Paraglaciecola psychrophila 170: one gene and its partner. The protein of the gene in region 2 interacts with the protein of the main gene of each other region in a pairwise test. Links are inferred from orthologs where the notes say so. Each region holds a gene or a part of one and is shown on either strand. Other genes may lie near its edges. The genes, in order: lolA and C427_RS12945.

The links.
Region 1: the proteins of C427_RS12945 (region 2) and lolA interact in binary tests that used the Escherichia coli proteins (3 or more experiments, as listed by UniProt). The link is inferred for Paraglaciecola psychrophila 170 from one-to-one orthologs.

The regions. Positions count from the first base shown.
Region 1 is NC_020514.1:2,389,570-2,399,815, reverse strand. The notes cover bases 442-3,418. They hold lolA (outer membrane lipoprotein chaperone LolA), read right to left. Parts: upstream 2,260-3,418; coding sequence 1,624-2,259; downstream 442-1,623. Other genes in these bases: C427_RS10485 (DNA translocase FtsK), read right to left, coding at 2,281-3,418; C427_RS10495 (replication-associated recombination protein A), read right to left, coding at 442-1,627. Outside these bases: fluoride efflux transporter CrcB, read right to left, coding at 1-270; more of C427_RS10495, read right to left, coding at 272-441; more of C427_RS10485, read right to left, coding at 3,419-4,692; leucine-responsive transcriptional regulator Lrp, read right to left, coding at 4,831-5,316; ald (alanine dehydrogenase), read left to right, coding at 5,440-6,573; pyrF (orotidine-5'-phosphate decarboxylase), read right to left, coding at 6,661-7,401; lipopolysaccharide assembly protein LapB, read right to left, coding at 7,403-8,572; C427_RS10460 (LapA family protein), read right to left, coding at 8,582-8,845; ihfB (integration host factor subunit beta), read right to left, coding at 9,019-9,309; rpsA (30S ribosomal protein S1), read right to left, coding at 9,426-10,246. UniProt on the Escherichia coli protein: Participates in the translocation of lipoproteins from the inner membrane to the outer membrane.
Region 2 is NC_020514.1:2,953,134-2,970,338, forward strand. What follows is about bases 6,747-9,595. They hold C427_RS12945 (lipoprotein-releasing ABC transporter permease subunit), read right to left. Parts: upstream 8,853-9,595; coding sequence 7,641-8,852; downstream 6,747-7,640. Other genes in these bases: C427_RS12935 (MmcQ/YjbR family DNA-binding protein), read right to left, coding at 6,747-6,909; C427_RS12940 (phosphoribosyltransferase), read right to left, coding at 6,977-7,540; C427_RS12950 (PilZ domain-containing protein), read left to right, coding at 8,983-9,576. Also shown: C427_RS12900 (peptidase U32 family protein), read left to right, coding at 1-339; C427_RS12905 (high-potential iron-sulfur protein), read right to left, coding at 490-783; C427_RS12910 (S24 family peptidase), read left to right, coding at 1,201-1,614; C427_RS12915 (Y-family DNA polymerase), read left to right, coding at 1,602-2,873; C427_RS12920 (hypothetical protein), read right to left, coding at 3,106-3,552; C427_RS12925 (ATP-binding cassette domain-containing protein), read left to right, coding at 3,938-5,566; C427_RS12930 (hypothetical protein), read left to right, coding at 5,774-6,454; more of C427_RS12935, read right to left, coding at 6,523-6,746; mfd (transcription-repair coupling factor), read left to right, coding at 9,600-13,094; C427_RS12960 (CsiV family protein), read left to right, coding at 13,094-14,758; C427_RS12965 (TonB-dependent receptor plug domain-containing protein), read right to left, coding at 14,905-17,205. UniProt on the Escherichia coli protein: Part of an ATP-dependent transport system LolCDE responsible for the release of lipoproteins targeted to the outer membrane from the inner membrane.

The DNA of each region.
Region 1 (10,246 bases), 560 kb from region 2 along the record:
CGTGTCTACTGAGAATGTGGAAAATGTGGTGAGTGCACCAAGAAAACCAATTCCGATTGTTGTGCGCCATAGGGCAGCTTCTAATTGACCATGCTCCAGTAAAGAATACAAAAAACCCAGTAAAAATGAACCAACAATATTGACTAGAAGTGTACCAAAGGGAAAGCCTTTGCCAAACCATTGAAGCATCAGTTGTGAAAGAAAATAGCGCAAACAAGCTCCAGTTGCCCCACCTAGTGCGATAAAGATATACACCGTTGCTGTATGCATATTATTTGTACCTTTGTTCTGTGCTGTGTAAATCGAGTTCTTTTAAAAAGTTTAATTTTTCTTGCAGCTTTTTTTCTAAGCCACGGGAGCTAGGTTGATAATATTGAGTGTCGCGCAGGTCTTTGGGAAAATAGTTTTCTCCAGCTGCGTAAGCATGAACTTCATTATGGGCATAACGGTATTCTTTTCCATAACCTAAGTCTTTCATCAGGCTAGTCGGAGCATTTCTTAAATGTTCTGGCACCGCAGAATCAGGTGTATCTTTGGCGTGTTGTACAGCGGCATTAAACGCCAGATAAACCGCATTACTTTTTGCTGCACTCGCACAATAGAGGGTTGCTTGCGCAATCGCCCTTTCACCTTCTGCAGGTCCAACACGCTGAAATATATCCCATGCGTTGAGGCATATTTGCATCGCCCTAGGATCAGCGTTACCAATGTCTTCTGTGGAAATTGCCAATAGACGACGAGCAACATAAAGTGGGTCGCATCCGGCTACTAACATACGTGCGTACCAATACAATGCAGCATCAGGTGCGGAGCCACGTACCGACTTATGAAAAGCAGATATTAAATCGTAAAACTGATCACCATTTTTATCATATTGTGCAACTTTTTCGCCTACTGCGAGTTTTACCATGTCTACGCTGATTATTTTGTCTATAGAGTCTGTTGGTAAAAAGTCAGCGCTGAGCTCTAAGTAATTTAACAAACGTCTTGCGTCACCTGCAGCCATATCAATCAACATTGACTTTGCATAGTCATCTAAAGTAATACCGGTAAGTCCTAAACCACGCTCTTTATCGGTTAACGCTTGAGTAATGACGTCACTGAGATCTTCAACGCTCAAGCCTTTAAGGACATATACCCTAGCTCTGGATAACAAAGCATTGTTGAGTTCGAAAGAAGGGTTTTCAGTGGTCGCACCAATAAACGTCACTGTGCCGTCTTCGATGTAAGGTAAAAAAGCATCTTGCTGACTTTTATTAAAACGGTGTACTTCGTCTACAAACAAAATGGTCCGCTGGCGATGATGACTCGCATAATGTTTAGCGTTGTCTATGGCTTGACGAATATCTTTAACCCCGCTACTGACAGCTGATAATCGTTCAATATGGGCTTGGCAATGGTTGGCAACCAACTCAGCTAACGTGGTTTTACCTGTGCCTGGTGGGCCCCACAAGATCATCGAATGACATTGACCACGCAATAGTGCGGCTCTTAGAGGCTTATCTGGACCAATAATATGTTGCTGACCAAAATATTGGTCAATCACTTGAGGACGCATACGAGCCGCTAGCGGTGCGAACTGAGCAACCGAGTCGTTATTCTCTACAAAGTCAAATTCTGCGGTCATAGTGAGCGCTGATCGTCCAACTCATAACCATCAGGCATGACAAAGATAAAAGTATCAGTAGGTAATGAATGATTTTGTTTTATTTCGGAGAACAACAGCAAACTCTTTTGTTGCTGTCCATCTTGGCTTTCAAGCTCGACTAAGGTGTCACCTTTAAATACCAAACGTAATGATTCGATACCGCCTTTAAGCTCACGTGGCGTAATAATAAATTGGCTAGCTGATTGACTCACCTCAAACTCTTGCCATTGACTGCTATCAGGGTTAGTTAATAAAATCAGCGGATTATTTTCAAGTGCAGAGTCAGCAGCGTAAACCACAACTTGTTCTAAAAAGGGGTCAATATTCCAAATGTTTTCACCATCAGCCAATAGCACACTTTCGTTAGGTTCAAACAACTCCCAATATAACTTGTTAGGTTGTTGGAGCACGATCCGCCCAGTGGCTTGCTGCAGCAATGTATTTTCAATATCGACCACAGTTTGCGTAAAATAGGCTTCATAGGTTGCAAGCTTAGCCAGCTTGATTTTTAGATGCTGTTTGGCATCCATATCCGTTGCTAAGGCAAAGGTACTGTTTAGTAAAACTACGCTAAATAAAATCAGCTTTTTGAGCCGGTATAATTTGTTCATTTATTATTACTTCTTGTAGGGTTAATCTCTAGGAGCAGCAGCAGCCAATACTTCACGATTGCCATTATGCCCAGGTGAAGTTACGACGCCGCTTTGTTCCATTTGTTCAACCAGTCTTGCTGCGCGATTGTAACCAATTCTGAATTTTCGCTGTACGCCAGATACCGATGCCCGTCTACTCTCTGTCACAAAGGCTACTGCTTCATCATAAAACACATCATATTCTTGATCGGCATCTTCTGACTGTTCACCTGGTAAAAGGATCTCTGTATTCGCATCACCGTTTAAAATCTCATCTATATATTGCGGTGCACCGCGCTTTTTCCAATCAGCGACCACAGCATGCACTTCATGATCATCCACAAATGCACCATGAATTCTAGTCGGCACACCTGTTCCTGGAGGTAAATACAACATATCCCCTGCCCCTAACAATGCCTCTGCCCCACCCTGATCGAGGATAGTCCGAGAATCAATTTTAGAGGATACCTGAAACGCAATACGGGTTGGAATGTTAGCTTTAATCAAACCGGTAATCACATCAACAGAAGGTCTTTGCGTTGCAAGCACTAGATGAATACCAGCAGCACGCGCTTTTTGGGCAATACGCGCAATTAACTCTTCGACTTTTTTACCTACAATCATCATCATGTCGGCAAATTCATCCACCACTACGACTATCGCAGGCAGTTTCGCTAAAAAAGGAGCCACTGTTTCCATGCTTTCTTCAGACTTCCATAATGGGTCGCGAATAGGCTCTCCCGCTTCAATCGCATTCAATACTTTGGTGTTATAGCCTTTTAGATTCCTGACCCCAAGGGAAGACATCAATTTGTAACGTCGTTCCATCTCACCCACACACCAACGCAGTGCATTGGCAGCTTCTTTCATGTCGGTGACAACTTCAGTTAACAAATGAGGAATACCTTCATAAACCGATAATTCCAACATTTTGGGATCAATCATGATCATCCGCACATCTTCAGGTGTAGATTTGTATAACAGGCTAAGGATCATAACGTTAACACCCACCGACTTACCAGAGCCGGTGGTACCCGCAACTAAAAGGTGAGGCATTTTCGCCAGATCTACCACCACAGGTTTACCCGAGATATCCGCGCCTAACACCATCGTCAGTGGTGACTCAGAAGCTTGAAACACATCGGCGCTTATTACTTCGCTTAAACGCACCATGTCGCGTTTTTTATTTGGCAGTTCTAAACCAATAACAGATTTACCAGGAATAACTTCAACCACACGCACCGAAATAGCGGACATAGAGCGAGCCAAATCTTTTGATAAAGTCGTAATTTTACTGACCTTTACACCCGGCGCTAAATCCATTTCAAAGCGTGTGATAACAGGACCAGGATATACTCCTACCACTCTGGCTTCGATATTAAAATCAGCTAGTTTGGCTTCGAGCAAACGCGACACAATTTCTAATTCTTCTGGTGTAATGGGGTTTTTAATTTTATCTGCGCGTTCTAACAAATCGAAAGACGGCATTGGTCCTTGTTCTTTAGCAGCACCTAAATCGGATACAGGTTCTGGTTCTGGTTCTGATTCGGCCTCTGTCATGACCGGCTCTACTTTCGGAGAATTCCTCGAAAGACTAATCTTCCTTTTTAACTCACTGATGGAAACAGGGCTTTTCTTTACAGGCGGGGGTTCATCTAAAATACTTTGCGGCACAACAGGCTCAACTGAATATACCTCGTCGTTTTGTGGATCATAGCTACTATTTTTGGTCTCACTGCCCCAAAAGTTATCATCAACATTAGCTATAGTAGCCGGCTCAGGCTCTGCTTTTTTAAAGGGTAAAAGCAGATGAGAAGATCCTTTGAATTTAGCGGGGGTGTGATAAATGTAACGACTAATGTAAATTGTCCACTCGCCAATTTTGTCAACAATCACAACCCATGAAATACCACTTAAAAGTGTAAAACCGGTGCAAAAAAAACATAATAATAAAAGTGTCGTACCTACCAAACTAAAATAGGGGATTAATGACGAACTCAACACGTCACCGACCATACCGCCAGAAGTATAGTTATGGATGTCTTCTACATTCAGACTTAACAAACCAGTCGCACCTAATACTAGTAAAATTACGCCTATCAGTCGAAGTCCAATGGTCAGATAATCTATCTCTAATAACGTTTTAGTTTGTTGAAATAAAAACCACCCCAAAAACGCGCAACAAAAAGGCAAGCTATACGCGAAGGATCCCAGAATAAAAAACAAAATATCTGCAAACCAAGCCCCTATTGGCCCTACCCAGTTATGTACGTTACTTTGCAATCCAGCTTGACTCCAACCTGGATCCGCAGGATGAAAAGAAGCCATAGCTAATAATAGAAAAAACGCGAAGACACAGCTGATAATCATGCCTACCTCCATAATTCTTTGAATGCCTGTGAGTCTCGCCATAGTGTCTATTATCGTTATATGTAACTAGGATTCTAGGTCCTATTAAAATTCATGTGTATAAGATAACAGTGCAGTCCTAAAAATCCTAGTTTGCTGGTACTTACCGCTCGCAAATCAATCAATACTGGGTAAGAAATGTTATCTCAGGCTTATTTTGACTTGAGTCGACTCCTTTATCTCCTCCATGACCACATAAGTTCGAGACTCACTCACTCCCGGTAAACGTAATAAGGTATCACCAAGTAACTTTCGATAACTGGACATATCCGCAACTCTGGCCTTAAGCAAAAAATCGAAATTACCTGAAACTAAATGACATTCTTGAATATCTTCATGTTTACGCACCGCAGTAGAAAATTCTTCAAATATGTCTACAGATGTTTTTGTTAAGGTAATTTCTACAAAAACTAACATGGCTGCGCCTAGCAATGAAGGATCAACTCGAGCATGATAACCTGTAATATAACCTTGGGTCTCTAACCTCTTAACCCTTTCTAAACATGGGCTAGCGCTCAAACCTATTTTATTAGCAAGCTCCGAATTAGTGATTTTTCCATTTTTTTGCAACTCAATAAGAATATTTCTATCGATCCTATCAATATGTTTAGGGGTTTTTATTAACATAGAATATTTTGCTAAATAGTTATTTTACAGAATAATATGCTTTTGAATGTCAGAATACAAAACAACTTACTTCTAATATTAATTTATAATTTGCTCCTAAAATATTTGTAATTGGAATGAGTCATGTTGATCGGTGTACCAAAAGAAATTAAGAATCATGAATATAGAGTGGGCTTGACCCCTGCTGCAGTCAAAGAGTTTGTGCAGCACTCACATCAAGTATGGGTTGAAACCCAAGCTGGCCATTCTATTGGTTTTACCGATGAACACTATATAGAAGCAGGTGCAGAGATAATTGATAGTGCAGCAAAAATCTTCGCCAAAGCCGATATGATAGTGAAGGTAAAAGAGCCCCAGGCAAATGAATGTAAGATGTTACGTCCGGGTCAGACCTTATATACCTATCTGCACTTGGCGCCAGATCCCATACAAACTCAATTATTAGTCGAATCAGGCGCAACCTGTATTGCTTATGAAACCGTTACTGATAATAGAAATACCCTGCCGCTTTTAGCGCCTATGAGTGAAGTAGCAGGAAGAATGTCAGTACAAGCCGGAGCACATTATTTAGAGAAAGCTCAAGGCGGAAGCGGTACCCTATTGGGTGGTGTGCCTGGTGTGGCTCCAGGTAAGGTAGTGGTCATAGGTGGTGGAGTTGTGGGTTTAAACGCAGCCAAAATGGCAATGGGCATAGGTGCGGATGTGACTATTTTAGACAGGTCACTGAATCGTTTGCGTGAACTAGATGATATTTTTGAAGGCAGACTCGCAACAGTTTTTTCAACCGCAGAAAGCATCGAATATTACACTTCCAGAGCAGACCTAGTAATTGGCGCAGTATTAGTGCCGGGTGCTGCAGCACCTAAACTGCTAAATCGTGAACATATCAAAAAGATGAAACCAGGATCGGTCGTAGTAGATGTTGCTATTGATCAAGGTGGATGTTTTGAAACATCAAGAGCCACCACACACCAAGATCCCGTTTATATCATAGATGACGTTGTTCATTATTGTGTCGCTAATATGCCAGGTGGTGTCGCTCGGACATCAACTATGGCACTCAATAACGCCACGCTACCTTTTGGTCTAGCCTTAGCGAATAAAGGCCCTAAACAGGCCATGTTAGATGACCCTCATTTATTAAACGGTCTTAATGTGCATCAAGGTAAAGTCACTTACAAAGCAGTTGTTGACGCTTTAGGTAAAGAACTAAATCTTGAGTATATGGATGCTAAAACAGCGTTAGAAACTCTTTAATACGATTAAGGCTCTTTAACAGGTTGAGGACTCTTAATTCGTTGAAGACTCTTAATTCGTTGAAGACTCTTAAACAGGTTGAAGACTCTATAAAATTATTGAGTTATTGATCTCAATTATGGTGTTAATTGGGTCGGCTGATTGGGTAATCGGTCGGCCTATCACTAAATAGTCAGAGCCGGCTTGCATCGCTTCTTTGGGTGTCATCACTCGTATTTGGTCGCCTTTGGCTGAACCTTCTGGGCGGATACCTGGGGTGACTAATTTAAAATCCTTAGCAGTGCTTGGTTTAAGAAAGTGGGATTTAAGTAACTTAGACTCTTGCGCCGAGCACACTACCCCATCTAAATCACAGTCATACGTCAATTGAGCCAATTTCAATACTTGTTGCTCAGGTGTTGAATTAATACCAATAGCGCTTAATTGCTGTTGATCCATGCTAGTCAAGACTGTAACAGCAATCAAAAGTGGCTTGTTAACAGCATACTTATCTAAGCTTTCTCTGGCATAATCCATCATTTTAGGACCTCCAGAGGCGTGTACATTGACCATCCAAACACCTAAGTCTGCAGCTGCTTGGCAAGCTTTAGCGACGGTATTAGGAATATCATGAAATTTTAAGTCTAGAAAAACATCATAGTTTTTATTTACAAGGCTGGTCACAAAACTAGGCCCGAAATGAGTAAACATCTCTTTGCCCACTTTTAGTCTGCACAGTTTTGGGTCGAGTTTGTCAATAAAAGCTTCAGCATTGCTTATTTGATCAAAATCAAGAGCCACTACAATTTTCGGATCTGATTTAATATTTGTCACGGTCTTGTTTTTCAAATTACTCTCCGTCTAAACCTTTAATAGGTTTAACCACACCCCATTTTTTACATGAAGGGCAAAGCCAGTGAATTTTACTTCCAGCAAAACCACAGCCATGACATTTGTATTTAGGGCGTTGTTGTATTTGTTCTTCTACTAATTCTTTTAGCAACACTAAACTATTAGTCGATTGCTCGTGATCTTGTAAATTAATGTACAATCCCATTAGGGTTTTGAAACCTTTCATAGTGGGATGTTTTTTCAGTTGTTCTAACAATACTTGTGCTGCATTTTCTACTTCGCCGTCTTTTGCCATAAGTTTGACTTTAGCCAAGTAGGCAGTAGCGCATTGTTGCCAGTATTCGTCTAATACTTTGTTCAGTTTTGTATGATCATTCAGTTGCTCGGCACACACCTCAATTAAAGGAACGGCCTCACTTAACCAATTTACATCACGACTAGGAATTTGACTTAAACAATCGATAGCTTCATCGTATTTTTGTTGTTGCATGGCAATTTCACCTAGCAACAGCCACGGACGTACCGATTTTTCGTCCGCAGCCACTGCCTTCATAAGATTCGCTTCTGCTTCTATTAGGTTGTTGTTCTTTATCTCAATACTTGCCTGCTCACAGTAAAAGTGTGCCACTCGAGTACAGAGTTCATCACTGTCACCACCCGCTCCAATCATTTGTTCAGCTAATTCAATGGCTCTTGACCACTCTTTGGTGGTTTGATAAATATTGAACAATTGAATTTGTGCATTAATAAAGTGTTTTTGGCTATTCAACAACTGCAAAAACGCGTTTTCTGCACGCTCTAAAAAACCAGCCAGAATGTAATCCCGACCCAATTCATATAAAGCAGATTCTCGTTGCAAAGCTGAAATTTGTTCTTTACTGACCAGATTTTGATGAACTCTAATAGCTCGGTCAAGCTCGCCGCGGTGCCTGAAAAATTTGCCCATTGCGATATGGGTTTCAACCGTATCGCTGTCCAAATCAATCATTTTTATTAAAGTATCAACTGCTTTATCTGGCTCATCAGAAAGTAAAAAATTTAAGCCTCGATAATAATGTTTGGCTAATATACTTGAGTGTCTTTGTTGCGCTTGACGGGCGCTGTTACGCCCCATCACCCAGCCATATCCAGCAGCAACTGGTAATAACAAAAAGAGGAGTTCTAACATTATGTAACGTTAGTGGGCTGTGAGTAGTTTTTTATTTTTGCGTTCTAAACTGCTGATACGCCACTTTAAACGCAGAATATAACCAATAAATATCAAAACTGAGAATAAAACGCCTAAAGAAAACGTCACAGCTAATAATACTGACATACGTATTTCTGTCTCAGCTAATATATAATTTATTGGTACTAGGTGACTGTTCTGTGAGCCAACAAACCCAGCAACAATAAGCATTAATAATACAAAGAGTAGTAACAATAATCCTTTAACTTTCATTTCGCCCCCTTTGGCTTGTCAAATCTAAAATGATAATGGTTGCTAGCGAGTCTTTGGTTACAACTTTGGTTACTCAATGTGTGTCTACATGATGAAGTGATATAACATTCTGGTAACTCTAACAAAAACGGCACCCTAATTGGAGTGCCGTTCTTAAAAATATTATTAAAAAATCAACTAACTAAACTCTCGTTGACTCTTTCTCGTAATTCTTTACCTGGTTTAAAATGTGGGACGTACTTACCGTCTAATTTCACAGTTTCACCAGTTTTAGGATTACGACCAACTCGTGGTGCACGATAATGCAAAGAAAAACTACCAAAACCTCTGATTTCTATACGCTCACCTTTTTGTAAAGTTTGCGCCATCTGTTCTAGCATTTCTTTTATCGATGACTCCACATCCTTGGAAGGAACCTGACGCATCTTATCGGCCAGTCTTTCTATAAGTTCTGACTTGGTCATTAATTAAACTCTCCGTCAATTAAAAAACTGTTATTACCGATAATAAACGTGTTGAGTTATTTGTCAAAACTATTCAAGTTTCAAAAAATAACTAACACGTTTGTGTATTACGTCAATTAGTCGCTTTTAGCAGCTTTAAATGCATCAGCGAAAGCGTTAGTGAAACCAACATCTTCTTGTTGATTCACTTTATCTAGCGCGTCTTTCTCATCTGCATGATCTTTCGCTTTAACAGATAAATTAACGATGCGATTCTTACGATCAACGCCCATAAACTTGGCTTCAATCTCAGTATCAACACTGACTACTGTAGTTGCATCTTCAACACGGTCACGAGCTAAGTCAGCTACACGGATATAACCTTCAACTTCATCACCAAGCTTAACTGTTACGCCTTTAGCGTCAACTGCCGTAACCATTCCAGTTACGATAGTGCCTTTCTTAGTATCAGTGATGTACTGATTGAAAGGGTCTTCTTCGATTTGTTTAACACCAAGAGAGATACGTTCACGCTCTGGGTCAACTTGAAGAACAACAGCAGATATTTCATCGCCTTTCTTATAGTCGCTAACAGCTTCTTCGCCAGTTTTGTTCCAAGAAATATCAGACAAGTGAACTAGACCATCTATGCCGCCATCAAGGCCAATGAAGATACCGAAATCAGTGATAGATTTGATTTTACCACTAACTTTGTCGCCTTTACTTTGTGCTTTAGCGAACTCTTCCCAAGGATTAGGTATACATTGTTTAAGGCCAAGAGAAATACGACGACGCTCTTCGTCAATTTCAAGTACCATAACTTCACATACGTCGCCAAGGTTGACCACTTTAGATGGGTGGATGTTCTTATTTGTCCAATCCATTTCTGAAACGTGAACCAAACCTTCAACACCGTCTTCGATCTCTACAAAACAACCGTAGTCAGTTAAGTTAGTTA
Region 2 (17,205 bases):
AGAATAGATAATGGTTGTATGCTGTCGTGTGATAAATCAACCAGCATTACCAACCTTAAAGGTGTGTCGTTTGCGATTGATAAACAAAAGGCAGGTTACCCAAGTATTTATAATCAAGATCAGTTTTTAAATATGCAGGTCATCAATGACTTGGCTGATTTATTTGACGGTTTTTTAATTGATTTAACCAATATTGGAGCCGGTGATAAAGCCTCACCTGACAAAGTCGCATTGATTAGCCAGTTCGAACAATTATTGGCGGGTGATGCAAAGGTAGAAATGACCTTAAACTCGATGGTAATAGAGTCAACAGTCAGTCAATACCATACTGGTTTGTGAATAAGGCGAAGACGCATCATTGCTGAGACTGCTGCACGCTATTGTTTTTCGTAAAAATGTCTTTTGTGTAAATAACAATAAGGCTGATTTTTAAGCAGCCTTATTGTTTATGAAATGCTTAAATTAACGGTGTTAATCTACTCAAGTAATTTATCCCGCTTTCTTCATCCAAGCTGAACACCAACCTTTAGCGTTCACTACTTTACCAGGGAAAATTCCGCATGGGCGCCACTCTTTACCGTCCTCACCTTGAATATATTGGCAATTTGAGCAATGTGCGCCTTCAATCTTTGATTCATGCACATACTTAAGGGCAATGGCAGTTGGATCATCAAGCGCCACTTGCTCTTGTGCGTTAGCGCGTAATGCCACCCCACCTAGGGTCAATCCGATAATAGATGAACCTGATATTTTTAAAAAGTCACGGCGGTTAACGTTGTTCATAATTGATATCCTAATTGGTAGACGAAAATAGTAATGATTCTCTTTTACGTTACCCCTAAAATGCAAAAAACCCGCTTTTAGGGCGAGTTTTTAGGGCTAACATTTTTTAAATTCAACTCTTTATACTTATGTACAAAGAAATTAGATCCATTAAAAGTGTGTAAAATATGTAATTGTTTTGGTTCTTAAAATATTGGGGACAATTTACCTGTAGTGTGTTGCCATTTGTCCGGCTGTTTTGATGCCAAAATTTGTAAGTCTATTTTCGGGGATACTTGTAAAAATTGCAATATTTAAATAAGCAACATTCATTGATAGTTACAGATCCACTATATCAGTAACTATCGATGAATGTTCTTGCTATCTAGTATATAGTTCGCGCTATAATACTGTACACCCATACAGTATTGAGACGTAATGAATATTATACCGATCAAGGCTCAGGCTGGCATAACCGGTTTCGAGTCACCCGCGTCAGAGTACCAGACTCTACCCATGTCTCTTGATGAAATACTCATTGATCACCCCACTGCCACGTTTGTAGGGCTTGCTGTAGGAGATAGCATGACAGGCCACGGCATATTTGATGGCGATGTATTAATTGTTGACCGGGCAGCCAGGCAAGCCAATATGGATATCATAGTGGCTACGTTAAATGGTGTATTCATGTGTAAGCTCTATGACCGTAAAAAGCAGTGCTTATTGTCAGGGCTCGATATTTACAAGGCCTACCAACTAACCGATGGCGATGAATTCTTAGAAGAAGGCATTGTTATTCGCTCGATTAGAAATCACCGCCAATCAACAAAGCTGGCAAGATGTTTGCGTTAGTCGATGTTAATAGCATGTATGCCTCATGCGAGAAAATTTTCGATCCACTTGCCCGGCGAACTGGCGTCATTGTGTTAAGTAACAACGATGGCTGTGTAGTGGCCATGTGTAAGTTAGCTAAAGCCAAACTAGGTAATGTAAAGTTTCAACCGTACTTCAAAATTAGCAAACAAGTTGCAGCATCTGGCGTAATAGTGCGCAGCTCTAACTATGAATTATATTCAGACTTGTCTGCATCGATAATGGATATCCTCAGCCGATACTCGCCCGAGCAACATATTTACTCAATTGATGAATCGTTTCTTCGTTTTCAAACCCAACCCAAAGACAGTTGGTGGCATCTGGGAAAGGAAATAAGGCGGGTAATATGGCAAGAGGTCAGGCTACCAGTCTGTGTGGGTATGGGGCCGACTGCGACATTAGCTAAAGCGGCTAACCATTACGCAAAGAAGAACAAAAATACAGGTGGCGTCAGCATTATTGATAAACAAAACATCATGACGGTGCTGCAAGGAATGGCTATTGAAGATGTGTGGGGGATCGGGGGGCGCTTAGGTAAAAAGCTAAGGGTTATGGCGATTGATAATGCGTGGAAGCTTTCGCAACAACCCGCCAAACTAATGCGTCAGCAGTTTTCTGTAAATATCGAGCGCACAGTAAGGGAATTACAAGGTGAGTCATGCTTAACATGGGATGAAGTAAGAAGCCCTAAACAACAAATATTCTCTACTCGAGCATTTGGTGAAAAAGTCACTGATTATGCATCATTAGAACAAAGCTTAGTGATGCATGGTGAAAAAGTCGCCAAAAAAGCCCGTAAGCAAGGTAGCTTAATAAAGATGATGGTAGCATTTGCTCATTCCAGTCCGTTCTCAGATGGGCAGATTTACCGGCGCAACATACATCATGGTTTTTTTGATGCTACCGCTGATAGCCGCGACCTAGCCATTGCGGCTAGCGAAGCGGCAAAGCAAATATATCGTCCCGGTGTGTTATTCCATAAATCAGGTGTAGGCGCTATTGAGTTGGTAGATGACGCAATGTATCAGCGAGATATGTTTTCAGTACAAGGCCGTGATCCTCGGGTTATGGCCGCACTAGATACCATTAATCAACGTTTTGGTCCCGACTCTTTATCATTAGCGGCAAAAGGTATTCAAGGAAAGTGGCAAATGCGCAGAGAGATGAAGTCTCCTAATTACACCTCATCATGGTTAGATATGGTGAGGATAAATTGTAGTCATATCATCAAAAAATAATATCGACAGCCCATAAGAATTAAAGAAATAAAGAAATAAACACCAATTTATTAAGCTTCTGAGTGATACAAATAAACTCAAAAGTTGAGTCACTCTGTTGCGAAATTATATCGTATCCATGTTGATTGAAAGCAAGTTCGACTAAAAAAAATATGCCAACAGCCCGCTGCGAGTGAAGATTGACAGTTGGATAAATGACAAAATGAATGTGCATACATAAAACATCAATGACTTATCTAAAAGTGACTTCACGCATTAGTGCATTACCGCTTAAGTGACGCATAACAACACGTTCTCCACTGCTTTCTTCTAATTTAGCAATAGTGCTCTTAGACCATTGCATATAGGCTTTGTATCGCTCATCATCTTGCGCTTTGGTGGCCATGGTTTCAAACATGGTAATTAAATACATGTCTGGCTCCCCGTCTCTAGGATACTGGTTGATAATGACTTTGTAGCCATTAATCCAGCCTTTAGACTTAGCAAACTCCTGTGAATCACGCCATTTGGTCGATAGATGTTTGGCATAATTTAACCATTGACCATCAACAACTGTGATTGAGGATACCTCCCAATAATCTCCATTTTTAAACACACGCTCGTCGGCAGCTAATGTGTTAAAAGACAGCAAGCTTAACAAACAAATTAACACACTAGGTTTTGTTATAAATGTTTTCACTGAACAATCTCCCTTCCGTTTTACTTTGCTTAGCGCTCCAATAGTGCCATTTTTAGACAAAGCAATATTACATTAGCAGCTGTTTAATAAATGAGCAAAAATTAAGAAAGCCGACAGAGCCATAACACATTAAATCATGAATATTTTATTGCCATGTTAATGTTTGAGCACTTACAAACTCACTTTTTGTGTTGTAAAGTACATGACCGCCACTAAGAGACTTTGAGCCAATGAACAAATAACGTCTGACATTAATTCAGTATTTAATTTGAATTATCAGGGTTATTGGCTTCTTCAATTGGTGTCTGTCTCGAAAATCATCTTACGTTTTCGGTATGCCATACTGATTAAATTTAGCGCCCTGAATTATCAGGAGACGTTTATTTTGACACGCTTAACACTTAGCAATATTTCATTACAGCATAGCAATGGTGGTATGCTGTTTTGCCACATCAACTTCAATTTACCCGAAGGACTAACCGCACTTGTAGGTGAAAATGGTGTTGGTAAATCCTTACTGGCAGACATTATTAGAGGAAAAGTTAAGGCAACCACAGGAACCGTTGAAGTTATCGGGCCACTTTTCTTTCTAGGGCAAAATACACACGTTGCTTTTACTCGTAATGAAACAGTGGCAGAGTATCTTGGGGCTGCATCTAAACTTGATGCACTTAAAAATATTGATGGTGGCAGTATTGCACCACAAGACTATCAAACAGTCGGTGACGATTGGCTATTTGCTGCTACCTTTAAAGTACAATTGGCAAAACTATCCAAACACATAACCGCATATTCAAAATTATCTGAATTAAGTGGTGGCGAATTAATAAAAGTGATGTTGTGGAGCCTTTTTTTTAAGGCTGAGTTGCAAGATGGCATACTGATACTCGACGAACCCAGTAATCATTTAGATAGTGAAACCAAACAGTGGTTAACAGAGAAATTATTATCTTTCACAGGTAGGTGTTTGCTGATTAGCCATGACCGCATGTTACTTAACCTTTGTCGACATATAGCAAAACTAACCCCCGGGGGTATAGAGTTAGTTGAATCAAATTATGATGCGTTTGAACTACAGAACTTGCAACACGAGAAAGCGACAGCCAAAAAGCTGAATCAATTACAGGTACTGCAAAACAAAGCAATCCTCAGCGCGCAGCGTGATACAGAAAAAGCACAAAAACGTGCTAGCCAAGGAGCGAATAAAGGTAAAAAAGGAGGAATGCCTAAAGTGTTACTGGGTGCTAAACAACATAAAGCCGAGTCATCATTAAGCGCAAAAATAACACAGCATCAATCCAAAATAACGAATATCGAGCAACAAATACAAGCAGCGAAAACTGACAATACACTTAAACCGATACAATTTGGGTTTAGGACCAATCTACAAAAAATGAAAAGACTGATTAATCTGCAAGAGATCACCCTGCCACACACGAATAACACAATATCGATGGAAGTTAAGCAAGGCGAAAAATGCTATTTGAATGGTATCAATGGATCGGGGAAATCGACACTCTTACACCTATTAAAGAATCTTTCAGGTGCCCAGGATAGGCGACAAGAAATCGGGTATAAAGATATATTAGAAACACTGAGTGTTAGTGGTTCAGCCCACATAAACACCCAAATTTGTTTGTTAGACCAGCATTGTTCATTGATACAGAGCCAAAATAACATGTTAGAAAATTTGTCTTACTTTTGTTCACATCTAAGTCACTCAGAACTACGTACTTTATTGGCAACTAACGGATTTAGAAAAGATAAAGTATTTCAAAAGGCAGGGTTACTCAGTGGAGGAGAGAAAATGCGACTGGCGATGCTAATTGCTAGTCAACACCAGAATAGCTTATTACTACTTGATGAGCCTGACAATCATCTTGATATTAGAAGTAAGCATATATTGTCGGATGCTTTACTCCGCTATAACAGTGGCTTCATTTTAGTGAGTCATGATCAAGAGTTTGTTTCAAAATGTGGGATAACCCATACGTATTCGTTAACTATTGACTAAAGCCAGCGTTTACATAATTCAGTTGTGTTGTATCAGTCAAGGATAATGTTTATCCTTGCTAAGCGTCATAGAATAAGGCCATGAAAATTGCTTATTTTATGGCAACTATTCGGATTTACATGCCAATATGCGGTATATCTACTAATTAAACAACAATAACGACGGATGGTTTTTGTCGTTTATTTTTAATGTTCACTAAGAAGTATTATGACTGAAATAATATATCCAGTATGGCGTCAGCGATTAGCGAGGAGTTTGCATGTCAATCGCAGTCAAGTGCAATCAAAGTATTATCAAGTGGCAAGTGTGTGCTCAAATGGAGCGCCTAAAAACAGAACCATGGTATTTAGGGGGTTCTTACCAGACACCCAGAGTCTGTTGTCTGTGACTGACATAAGAAGCGATAAGATTGAAGAGTGGCAAGGTGAAAATCAGTCGCGATTTGAAATTTGTTGGTATTTTTCTGACTCTAGAGAACAATACCGTTTAGCAGGAGAAGTAGCATTGATATCTGACTCGTTAGAACCGAGCTATGAAAGTTCAGTCTTAGGAAATCAGAGGAAGAATAGTCTTTTAAAACAACAATGGTCAAACTTGTCAATAAACGCTAAACAACCTTTTTACTCAAGCAGCCCTAAAGCACCATTTGATGAAGATTCAATACTGCCTATTCCAGAAGATAGACTAGGTAACCAAGTCAACAATGAGGTTAATCGCAACATTACGCAAAGCAATGTTGCTGACCATGACAACGATATTAGTAACAATTTTTGTGTTTTGGTTTTTATTCCATACACCGTCGACTATTTGGACCTAAAATCTAAACCGCAGCAAAGATGTCTTTACGATATCCAAGATGACTGGAAAGAACGAGTCGTCAATCCTTAACAGTAATTAACTTTGCCTAAGATTATAAACCGAATACTAACAAGTTTAGTTTTGCTAAATATTATGTATTAAAGATGTAGCAAAATCGATTCTTGGTCTTTTGTAATCATATTACTTACTACCAAATTGAAAGAGTTATCCATCATCCGCTGTATTTCCCCTTCAGGGACTGAGCCATCTAGCTTGACTGTATTCCAATGTACTTTACTCATATGATAACCGGGAATAACGGATGGGAAGATGTCTCGCAGCATAATGGCTTCTTGAGGATCACATTTAAGGTTCATCCAACAAATACCATTATCGGTATCATCTGACTCATTGTCTTTGCCTAAGGCCAAAGTCGCAAACATTTTATGTTTGACTTTGAACACAGATACGCCATCACCAAAAGGAAATGTTTCAACTGTAAAAGGTTTGTTTAATAGGTATTCTCTGGCTTGTTTTTGATCCATCTACTTTTCCTTAAATAATAAAAAGGGTAGTCACCCGCCCTAACTTATAAACTGAGGTTTGCTGAAATTAATCTTGCTTCAACAGATGCATTACGTTTTTTAAATCTGTTTTGCCTTTAATAATTTCATCTGGTGTGAGTCCAGATATTTCATGGGGAAAGACTAACCATTCGTCACTTTCGTGCACATAATAATCAGGCACGATGTCAGTTTTGTTATTTTGAGGTTTATAATACGGACAAGCTATACGCACATCTTTTGGCATATTTGCCCGAGATAAATTTTTAATTTGTTTCATCAAAGCTTCAACACTGCGGCCTGAATCAAATACGTCATCAACAATTAATAGGCTGTCTTCGGCATTGGCGTTTTCAATCAAGTAATGTAAACCGTGCACTTTGATGGTTTTAGATTGTTGACCAATTCCATAATATGAAGAAGTACGCACGGCTATATGATCAGTTTCAACTTTCTTAAAATCAAAATACTCTTGCACTGCGATACCAATGGGTGCACCGCCACGCCAAATACCGATTATAAAATGTGGGCGAAAGCCACTTTCATAAACTTGAGCGGCTACTCGAAATGAATCTTCAAGTAGCTGTTGTGCAGTGATAAACGTTTTTTCCATTACATGAACCTTAAAATTTAGAGCGCAGTTGACAACGCGGCTGCACCCAAGGTGCAGCAAGATAAAACTTATAGCCTACTATTGTATACCGAAGCTCGACTTATTCATATTTTAAAGCATCCGCCGGATTAACTCTTACGGCGCGATACGCTGGATAAAGGCTAGCCAGAAAACATAAAATAAGTGACGTGACAATAAGAAATACCACTTGTTGCCATTGTAAATCGGTGGGAACACCCTGCCCCCCGGGGCTCAAAAATATGGGTAAATTAAATAACTTGATCACATTATTGATTTGAGTCACCAATAATACACCCGTCACCACACCAATCGCAGTGCCTTTTATACCGTTGTAAATACCATTAAACAGAAAAATACCCATAATATTATTGCGGGTCATGCCCTGCGTTAAGAGTATAGCGATATCACCTTGTTTCTCGGTCACCACCATGACCAGAGCCGATACTATGTTAAAAGCTGCGACCGAGATAATTAGCAACAACATCAGCGACATCATATTCTTTTCCATCTTCACTGCGTCGAATAACACGCCCTGCTGGTCACGCCAGTTGGTTGAGCTATAGCCTTGGGCTTCTAATGCCTGCACCACACTTTTATAATTAAAGGCATCAGCTAAAAACAAACGTGTTTGGGCTAATTTCGATTTTTTACCTCTTAATAACCTAGCGGCATCATCAATGTGCATTAACACGGCTTTATCGTCCAAGGCAGAGCCCATATCAAATATGCCTACGACGCGGAACACTCTCTGGCTGTAGATACGCCCAAAGGGACCGAAGTAACTGTTTTCAGACGCGATCAGACGGGCTGGTTCGCCCATCCGTAAATTTAATTTAATAGACAGAGCGCGGCCAATGATAATTCCATATTCACCTTTAACTAAATCGGTCAGCCGGCCGGATAACATATTTTCAGCAATAATTGAGGAGCGCTGCATCACATCGGGTTGAATGCCTTGAAACATGACCCCTTTGAGCCCTTGAGAGGATTGCACTATGCCTTCTGAATCGATCTGTTGGGCGCTGGCAATCACACCTTCAATATGCTCGAACATATTAGGTGTAATATCAGTATCAATCTTTTTTTGTACCAACACATGAGGCGTGATCCCTAAATTGCGTAATTTAAGTTCCCCTTCAAAACCATTCATCACAGATAAAACGGTGATCAAGGCCATCAAGCCAAGGGCGATGCCTGCAACAGAGAAAAAATTTATAAATGCAATAAAATGACTGCCTTTAGTAGCTTTGGCGTAACGTAAACCAATAAAGGCTGAAAGTGGGTAAAACATAAAAAAGAAACTCTTATAACAACAAAACAGTTAAAAAAATAAAGGTTTAACTGTTGGTATAGTGATGAATGATGTTGAATAATACGTGCCTGAAGTAAATCTAACAAGCAAAGCAAAGCTGGGAGAGAATATGCAGAACTTAACGCTTTATCAAAAACATCAACAATTCGATGAGTTTTTTATGATCAATCACAATATTCCAGTCAATATGCGTTTATTAGCAGACGATTTTGTATTGCCCGAAATTGATGATTTACATCAACATATGCCTTACGAGTTTCAAATAGCTAGCGAACTTTCTGCCATCGACACAAAAGCCTTGCGACCACTTCGGCGTTTAGGTGAACACGCCATTGAGCTAGCAGAATTTCTGAATCATCAATCGCGAAAAATTGATTTAATGATGTCTCTGATTTTGCAACAACATGCAAATCATAAACATACTTATGATTCGATACAATTTGGCGGCGGCGGCATAGTTCTTAGTTGTGAAAACGAATTATCAATAGGCGGTACCATTGAACTCAAGCTATTTCTAAGAGAAGAGGCCTCAGCCATTTTTTGTTTTGCTGAAGTTATTGCTTGTAAGCCTGTCGATGACACGTACCATGTGTCCTTGATTTTTACTCGTATACGTGAAGAAGATCAAGACTTGTTAGTCACAGCCAGTTTACATTTACAAACGGCAAATTTACGTAAACGCAAGAACCAAGAAAAAACCTAAAAGAACTAAAACGAAAGCGATCAATGACTCAGAGTATTTTTTCACCGCCTTTACCAAACAACACCCTTAAAACCAAAAATGATATTCGCCATTGGGGTAATCTCCAAGGCAGCAGCACGGCTCTTGTCTTGGCCAATGCCACGAAGCTGGCGACTGGCCCAATATTATTGGTTACCGCAGATACACCCAGTGCTATTAAGCTTGAAAAAGAGCTGGATTATTTTTTGCAGGATCAATCTGTCGATGTGCAACTATTTCCTGATTGGGAAACCCTGCCCTATGACAACTTTTCACCTCATCAAGATATTGTTTCACAGCGTCTAGAAACCCTCTACCAACTCACACAAAACGAACGTAGAGTGTTTATTGTACCCATCAATACCCTAATGATGCGAATGGCACCGGTAGATTATATTAGTAGATATTTGCTGATATTGAAGATAAATCAAAAGTTAGAGATTAATAGTTTTCGCTCAGGATTAGAGCGCGCCGGCTATTTACATGTTAACCAAGTGATGGGTCACAGCGAGTTTTCTATACGTGGCAGTATCATCGATTTATTTCCTATGGGCAGTCAGCACCCTTATCGCATAGATTTATTTGATGATGAAGTGGATACCATTCGGCATTTTGATCCGGAAACTCAGCGCTCCGGTGATAAGGTTGATGAAATAAAACTGTTACCTGCCAGAGAGTTTCCCACTGATAAAGAAGCCAGTTTGTTGTTTAGGCAGCAGTATCTCGGCAAGTTTGATGCAAATAACAGCAAAGAATCTATTTATTACCAAGTAGGTAAAGGCCTAATGCCAGGTGGTATAGAATATTATTTGCCGTTGTTTTTTGAAGAAACAGCTACGTTATTTGACTACCTGAATCAAGACACCACCGTAATAATGCATGGTGATTTACAAACCGCACATGAAAATCATTGGAAAGATGTCAACCACAGATACGAACAACTGCGCTATAACCTCGCTAGGCCCTTATTGCCTCCTTCTGATATTTTTATGCGTTATGAAGAGCTATTTGGTGCCTTAAAAGAATGGCCAAGGGTTCAAATTCAAAACCAAGCCGCAGATGAGAAAAATGGTAGTGTTAACTTTGCCACTTCGCCGGTGGGTGACGTCGCTCTAAAACCACAAAATAAGGTACCCTGGACATCACTTAAACAACAAGTAGACCTGTGGCAAAAACAAAAAGTTAAAGTGTTGTTTAGCGCTGAATCTGCCGGGCGCCGTGAAGGTCTTTTAGAGATACTCGTAAAAGCAGAAATTAAACCCAAGGTTTTTGAAAGTTTTGATGACTTTATTAAAAGCGCCGAACCTGTTGGTATTTCTGTAGGTGCTGCCGAGTTTAGTTTTTTATTAAATGAACCAAAATGCGCGATTGCGTTTATCACCGAGACAGAATTACTCGGGCATAAAATCAGCCATCGTCGCAAGCGTGACAAACGCCAAGGCACCGATGAACATGCCATAATTCGAAACTTGGCAGAAATGCAGGTAGGCCAGCCAGTGGTGCATTTTGAACACGGAGTAGGTCGTTATTTAGGTTTGCAAACCCTAGATGCAGGCGGTATTACCACAGAATACCTAACCATCGAATATGCCAAACAATCAAAGTTATATGTACCTGTTGCATCTCTGCACTTAATTAGCCGTTATAGCGGCGGTGATATTGACCATGCACCTCTGCATCATTTAGGCACCGACACCTGGTCTAAAGCCAAGAAAAAAGCTGCGGAAAAAGTCCGTGATGTAGCCGCTCAATTATTAGATGTGTACGCTAGACGAGCTGCCAAACCTGGTTATGCGTTCAAAATTGCGTGGGACGAATATCAATCGTTCAGTGACAGCTTCCCCTTTGAAGAAACCATAGATCAGCAAAAAGCCATTAATGCCGTGATCCAAGATATGGGCTCGGCCAATGCCATGGACAGATTAGTTTGTGGTGATGTTGGTTTTGGTAAAACTGAAGTCGCAATGCGCGCAGCTTTTATTGCTGCCAATCAGGGTAAACAAGTTGCGATATTGGTCCCTACCACGTTACTTGCCAGTCAACATTTTGAAAATTTTAAAGATCGGTTTGTGAATTGCCCTTTCAGAATTGAAGTATTGTCTCGATTTGTAAGTGCCAAAGATGCGAAAGAAACCATTAAGGCTATCGGTGAAGGTAAAGTTGATATAGTAGTGGGCACACATACGTTGTTACAAGACAGCCTTAAATTTAGTGACTTAGGTTTGGTCATCATCGACGAAGAACACAGGTTTGGGGTGCGCCAGAAAGAAAAATTCAAAGCGCTGCGTTCAGATGTAGACATTCTAACGTTAACCGCTACCCCGATCCCAAGAACCCTGAATATGGCGTTAAGTGGGATGCGCGACTTGTCTATTATCGCCACCCCTCCGGCTAAACGTCTGCCAATCAAAACCTTTGTACAGCAACGTAACAAAGGGTTAATTCGCGAAGCTATCATGCGTGAAATCTTGCGTGGTGGTCAGGTTTATTTCTTGCATAACGAAGTAGATACCATCGAGAGCACAGCACAAGAAATTGCAGAAATAGTCCCCGAAGCACGAATCGCTATTGGCCATGGCCAAATGCGTGAGCGTGAACTCGAAAAAGTCATGGCCGATTTTTATCACCAACGTTTTAATGTGTTGTTGTGTACCACTATTATTGAAACAGGTATCGATGTGCCATCAGCTAATACAATAGTAATGGACCGGGCTGATCACCTTGGCCTGGCCCAATTACATCAATTGCGTGGTCGTGTTGGTCGCTCGCATCATCAGGCCTATGCCTATTTGCTTACACCGCATCCAAGGCGATTAAGTAAAGATGCTGCGAAACGCCTAGATGCTATTTCATCGCTAGAAGAATTAGGCGCAGGTTTTGCCCTTGCCACTCATGATTTAGAAATTCGTGGCGCGGGGGAATTATTAGGCGATGGACAATCAGGGCAGATTTCCAGTATTGGTTTTACCTTATATATGGATATGCTGGACCAAGCAGTTGAAGCACTTAAAGAAGGCAAAGAGCCCTCTTTGGAAGCCGCTCTGGCTGAACAAACGGATATTGATTTACGTTTGCCGGCTCTGTTCCCGGATGATTATATTCCTGATGTGAATATGCGTTTATCTTTGTATAAAAAGTTGGCTAGTTGCAAAGATGAAAGAGCCGTCAATGAATTACAAATAGAACTGATAGACAGATTTGGTTTATTACCTCAAAGTGCTAAAAACCTGTTAGATATGGCTATGCTTAAATTAAAAGCCAAACTAATTGGTATTTCTAAAATAGAAGGTACTAATAAAGGTGGATTTGTAGAGTTCTCACAGAAAACCCAGATTGACCCAAGCTTTATTATCAAGCTAATTCAGTCGCAACCTAGAATTTACAAATTAGATGGGCCGCAAAAACTTAAATTTAACGTGCCTACTGAATCCGCCAAAGATAGACTTGAACTGTTCAATAATATGCTAACCGAGTTTAGCCAACAATTACGGGCTGCTTAATGACAGATAAAATGACTGTTCATACTCTAAAACAAATAATCATGGGTGCTTTTTCTTCAAGAGGTGCCATTGCAATTCTGCTTACTGCCAGCGTTTTAACTCAATCTGCGAATGCTGTTGAAAATGAGTGGTGGTTTGATGTAGAAGTGATTTTATTTGAACGCAATTTAGAGACGGTCAATATCTCTGAAAAATTCAAACAATCACGGCTTGAAAAACCATCTAGCGACATTCTGGATTTACTTACGCCTTATTTGAAACCTGATTTAAGCTATTTACGGGCTGGTTTGCCGTATTGCCGGGCTTCAAAGCAACTAGCAGTAAAAACACAATATGAACAAGATTTTGCCTTTGCCATGCCAGTGCTCAAAACCAATGCGTCATCTTTTGCGCAGAAAGATGAAGAACAAAAACAAAAAAGCCAAATCTTAGCCGTTGACGCTGATGAAAACTTTCAATATCAAGTCGCTTCTACAGATATATTTGCAAATACCGATAACAGTAAACCTTCAGCTAAGACCGCTGACGCCGGAAATGTTAGTTTTTATAACTCAGAACAAAACCTTAATAATGACGAAGATCATCAAGCCAACACAGCTCAAACTCCAGAGACAAATTTAGCTCGCCCCCCTATTGAGGTGAAATTCGTCGAATGGCAACTTCCTAGTAATTTACTGTGTGCCTATGCCGAACAAATTGATCCATCTTTTGATTCGATTATAGCATTACAAAGTGACAGTACTAGCGGTCAGCATAGTGATCTAATAAAGCGCGTTCCCGACATCATAGACGGAACTGAATGGCAAACAAAACGCGGTGCCTTTTTGTTACCCACAGCAACCATGTATATGAATGAGTTGTATGAGAAAATTAAAAAGCAGCGAGATATCACACCAATCCTACATGTAAATTGGCGTCAAGAAGTTAAATTTGGACGAGAAGATGCACACACATTTAGATTGTTTGCAGGTGAAAACTTTGCAGAGCAATTTGATGCCAATGGTATACCTGTAGTTGACGATACAGATAGTTTGTTTGATAGTTTGAATCAACCTACAGACGAGTATTACCTACCTGACCAAGAACTAGTCGGGTTAACTCCAGAACAACAACAAGCGCTCATAAAACATATTAATGGCATAGGAGCAGAAGCAGTAACTGAAGACTTATTTGCAAGAATTGCTGCTGCGTTGGCAGATGAATCGCCCATCAATATTGAACAAGACGACACCCAAAATACGCAGCAAACACCTATGGAAAATACTGCAATTCTCAAAGAACTATGGAGATTAGACGGTGGTATAACCGTCTACCTGCGTAACGTTGGGCGCATACCCTATTTGCACATCGATAGTAATTTGGATTTTAGACAACCAATATTCGATCTAAAGAAAGCTTTGCGAGTACCAGGTTTATCGACTAATTACTCTGGCCAAGATGCAATAGCAGTCAACCCGTTGCTGCAACCGGGCTCTTTACAAACGATCTCGCAACAACCGAATTTTTTACGGAGTGTTAATTTTAATCAGCTGAGGCGTGTGATCAGCAAACAAGTCCATTATTTTGACCATCCATTATTTGGTATGATAGTACGCATTAATCGTTATCGTTGGCCAGAAACTGAACAAGAAACCGACATAAATAACTCTGAATCACATCATTGATTTTTATTTAGCGCCCTAGTAAACCTGGTGCTAATGATAAACGACTTTCATAAGCCCCAGCTTTGACAAAGCAGTATTATATTAATGACCGAGCACAAAAAAGCCGTCATATATGACGGCTTTTGAATTTAACAACAGTTTAAATATTAAAAGATATAGTTCAAACGTGCGTAGTAGTAACCACCTTGCCAATCAACGTTATTGCCTGACCAGTATACGGCCCCACAACAATCGTCACTTGAACCGTTAACACCATCCTTTTCGGGGTAAGTATCAAAGATATTTCGAGCACCTGCTGCTAGAGATAAACCATCATTAATTTGATAATTCAATTCTAAATCGAACATCACACCTGCATCATACTCCTGTACGACCGTTGCAGAAGAGTTAATAGCATTTTCATATGTGCCGTAAAAATTAGCACGTATCAGTACACTTAACATATCAAAACTATGCTTAGCAGATAATACGCCACGCCATTTAGGAAGTGCATTTTCTAAATCATACTCATCTTCACTGTTCAGGTACAAAGATGCATCTGAATCAATTTCAGTTGAGTTATAGTTTAATGACCCAGTTAAAACGGTGTCATCCATAGTATAAGTAGCAACAATATCCATACCATTAGTGACAGTATCAAAAGCATTTTGGAAGTAATTTACGCCACCAATAGTATTTGCCCCGTCAACATCTGCCGCAACCAATGCCAAATATTTATCATAGGCATCACCAGAATCTGGATCCGTTGATACATCAATTGTAGATACCGCATAAAAACGGTCTTCTAGCTCAATGCGATAAAAGTCGACAGTAAGGCTTAATGCATCAAAACTACCCGCCATACCTAAACTATAGTTCAAAGATGTTTCAGGTTTTAATGCATCTGCACCAAGAGCCTGACCAACAGAGCTTAATGCAGGGAAAAGACCGGTAGCCACTGGAAGGCCATCTGGCAATCGAGTAGAAACGTTTGTAGTACCTTGTTGTCCTGGTGTAGGCGCTCTAAAGCCTGTTCCTACAGAGCCACGTAAATTAACATCATCAGTTAAACTGTATTTGAAGGCGACTTTACCTACTAATTCAGAACCAAAATCAGAGTAATCTTCATATCGTAAGGCGCCTTGCAGGAATAACGCATCAGTAACATCGGTACTTAGATCTACATATATTCCTGCCATATCACGGTCGTAAGTCTCTGAATATATGTCAGAGTATCCAGGGAAGCCGTTAGAGCCTACACCTACTGCGGTATATACGGCATCATCAGAATCAGTACAATCTAAAGTAGAACCTACTGAAATCACTGCTAAACCGTCAGTGCTAGCTGAACCATCATCATTACAAAAACCATGAGGATCAGGACTTGAATACGCGCCGACATTATAAGAATCTGGGTCACCTTCCACTAGCTCATAACTTTCTTCCATATAAGTTAAACCAAAGGCTAGTACAACTTCGGTAGAAAATCCCATATCAAAAAACTGAGTAAAGTCAGCTGACAATTGCAATTCTTCGTTAATCAAGTCACCAGGGTGAAATTTAGTTGGAGAATCGGGACCCATAGAAGGGTTAATAGTATTTTCCAATGTGTATTCAATTTTATTTGACCCATAACGCGCACTGAAGTCATACTTCATTTCGTTGGCAAACTCACCTTCCAAGCCACTGACTAATGAGAAATCAGTAATTTCACCAGTAAATCTAGGCGTAAAACCACCCGGGAATTTTTCAAGAGGTGAATATAGTGAACCGTTTTCTAAGCGAATATCTTCAATGGTACCGTTACCTGGGTAACGATAATAAAAACTACCATCACCTTCACTGGCAGAATAGTTACCAAATGCATATAACTTCATGGTATCGCTAAATTCATAGCCTGAGTTGAAGAACAACCGAGTAGCTGAATTATTGGGTTGTCCCCAAGGTTGTACTACATCTTCACCACCTAAATTAGCATCAGCTAAACCAGCGATAAATGCTTCCTCAGAATAACCAGATAATGAGGTATCCAGACCGGTTAAGAAATCGGCACTATTCACATCTACACATGCCCAACTTTCACAGTATTGTTCTCCGCGATTTGTTGAGCTGGTATCAGATATTTCTCCTGACAGACTAAAGAAACCTTTATCGCCAAGTGCAAAACCAATGTTACCGGTAACAGTGAATTGCTCTCCATCACCTTCATAATATTGCCCCATATCGACTGATAATGAACCACCTTCACTGTTGTCTTTCAACTGAAAGTTTATTACCCCAGCGATAGCATCTGAACCATATTGCGCTGCAGCTCCATCACGAAGTACTTCAACTCCCTTAAGTGCAGAAGAAGGAATAGTCGCAATATCTGCTCCTTGAGTACCTGAACCGCCTATTTGCACTAAAGCGGAACGATGACGTCTTTTTGAGTTAATCAAAACCAACGTTTTATCGGTTGGCATACCACG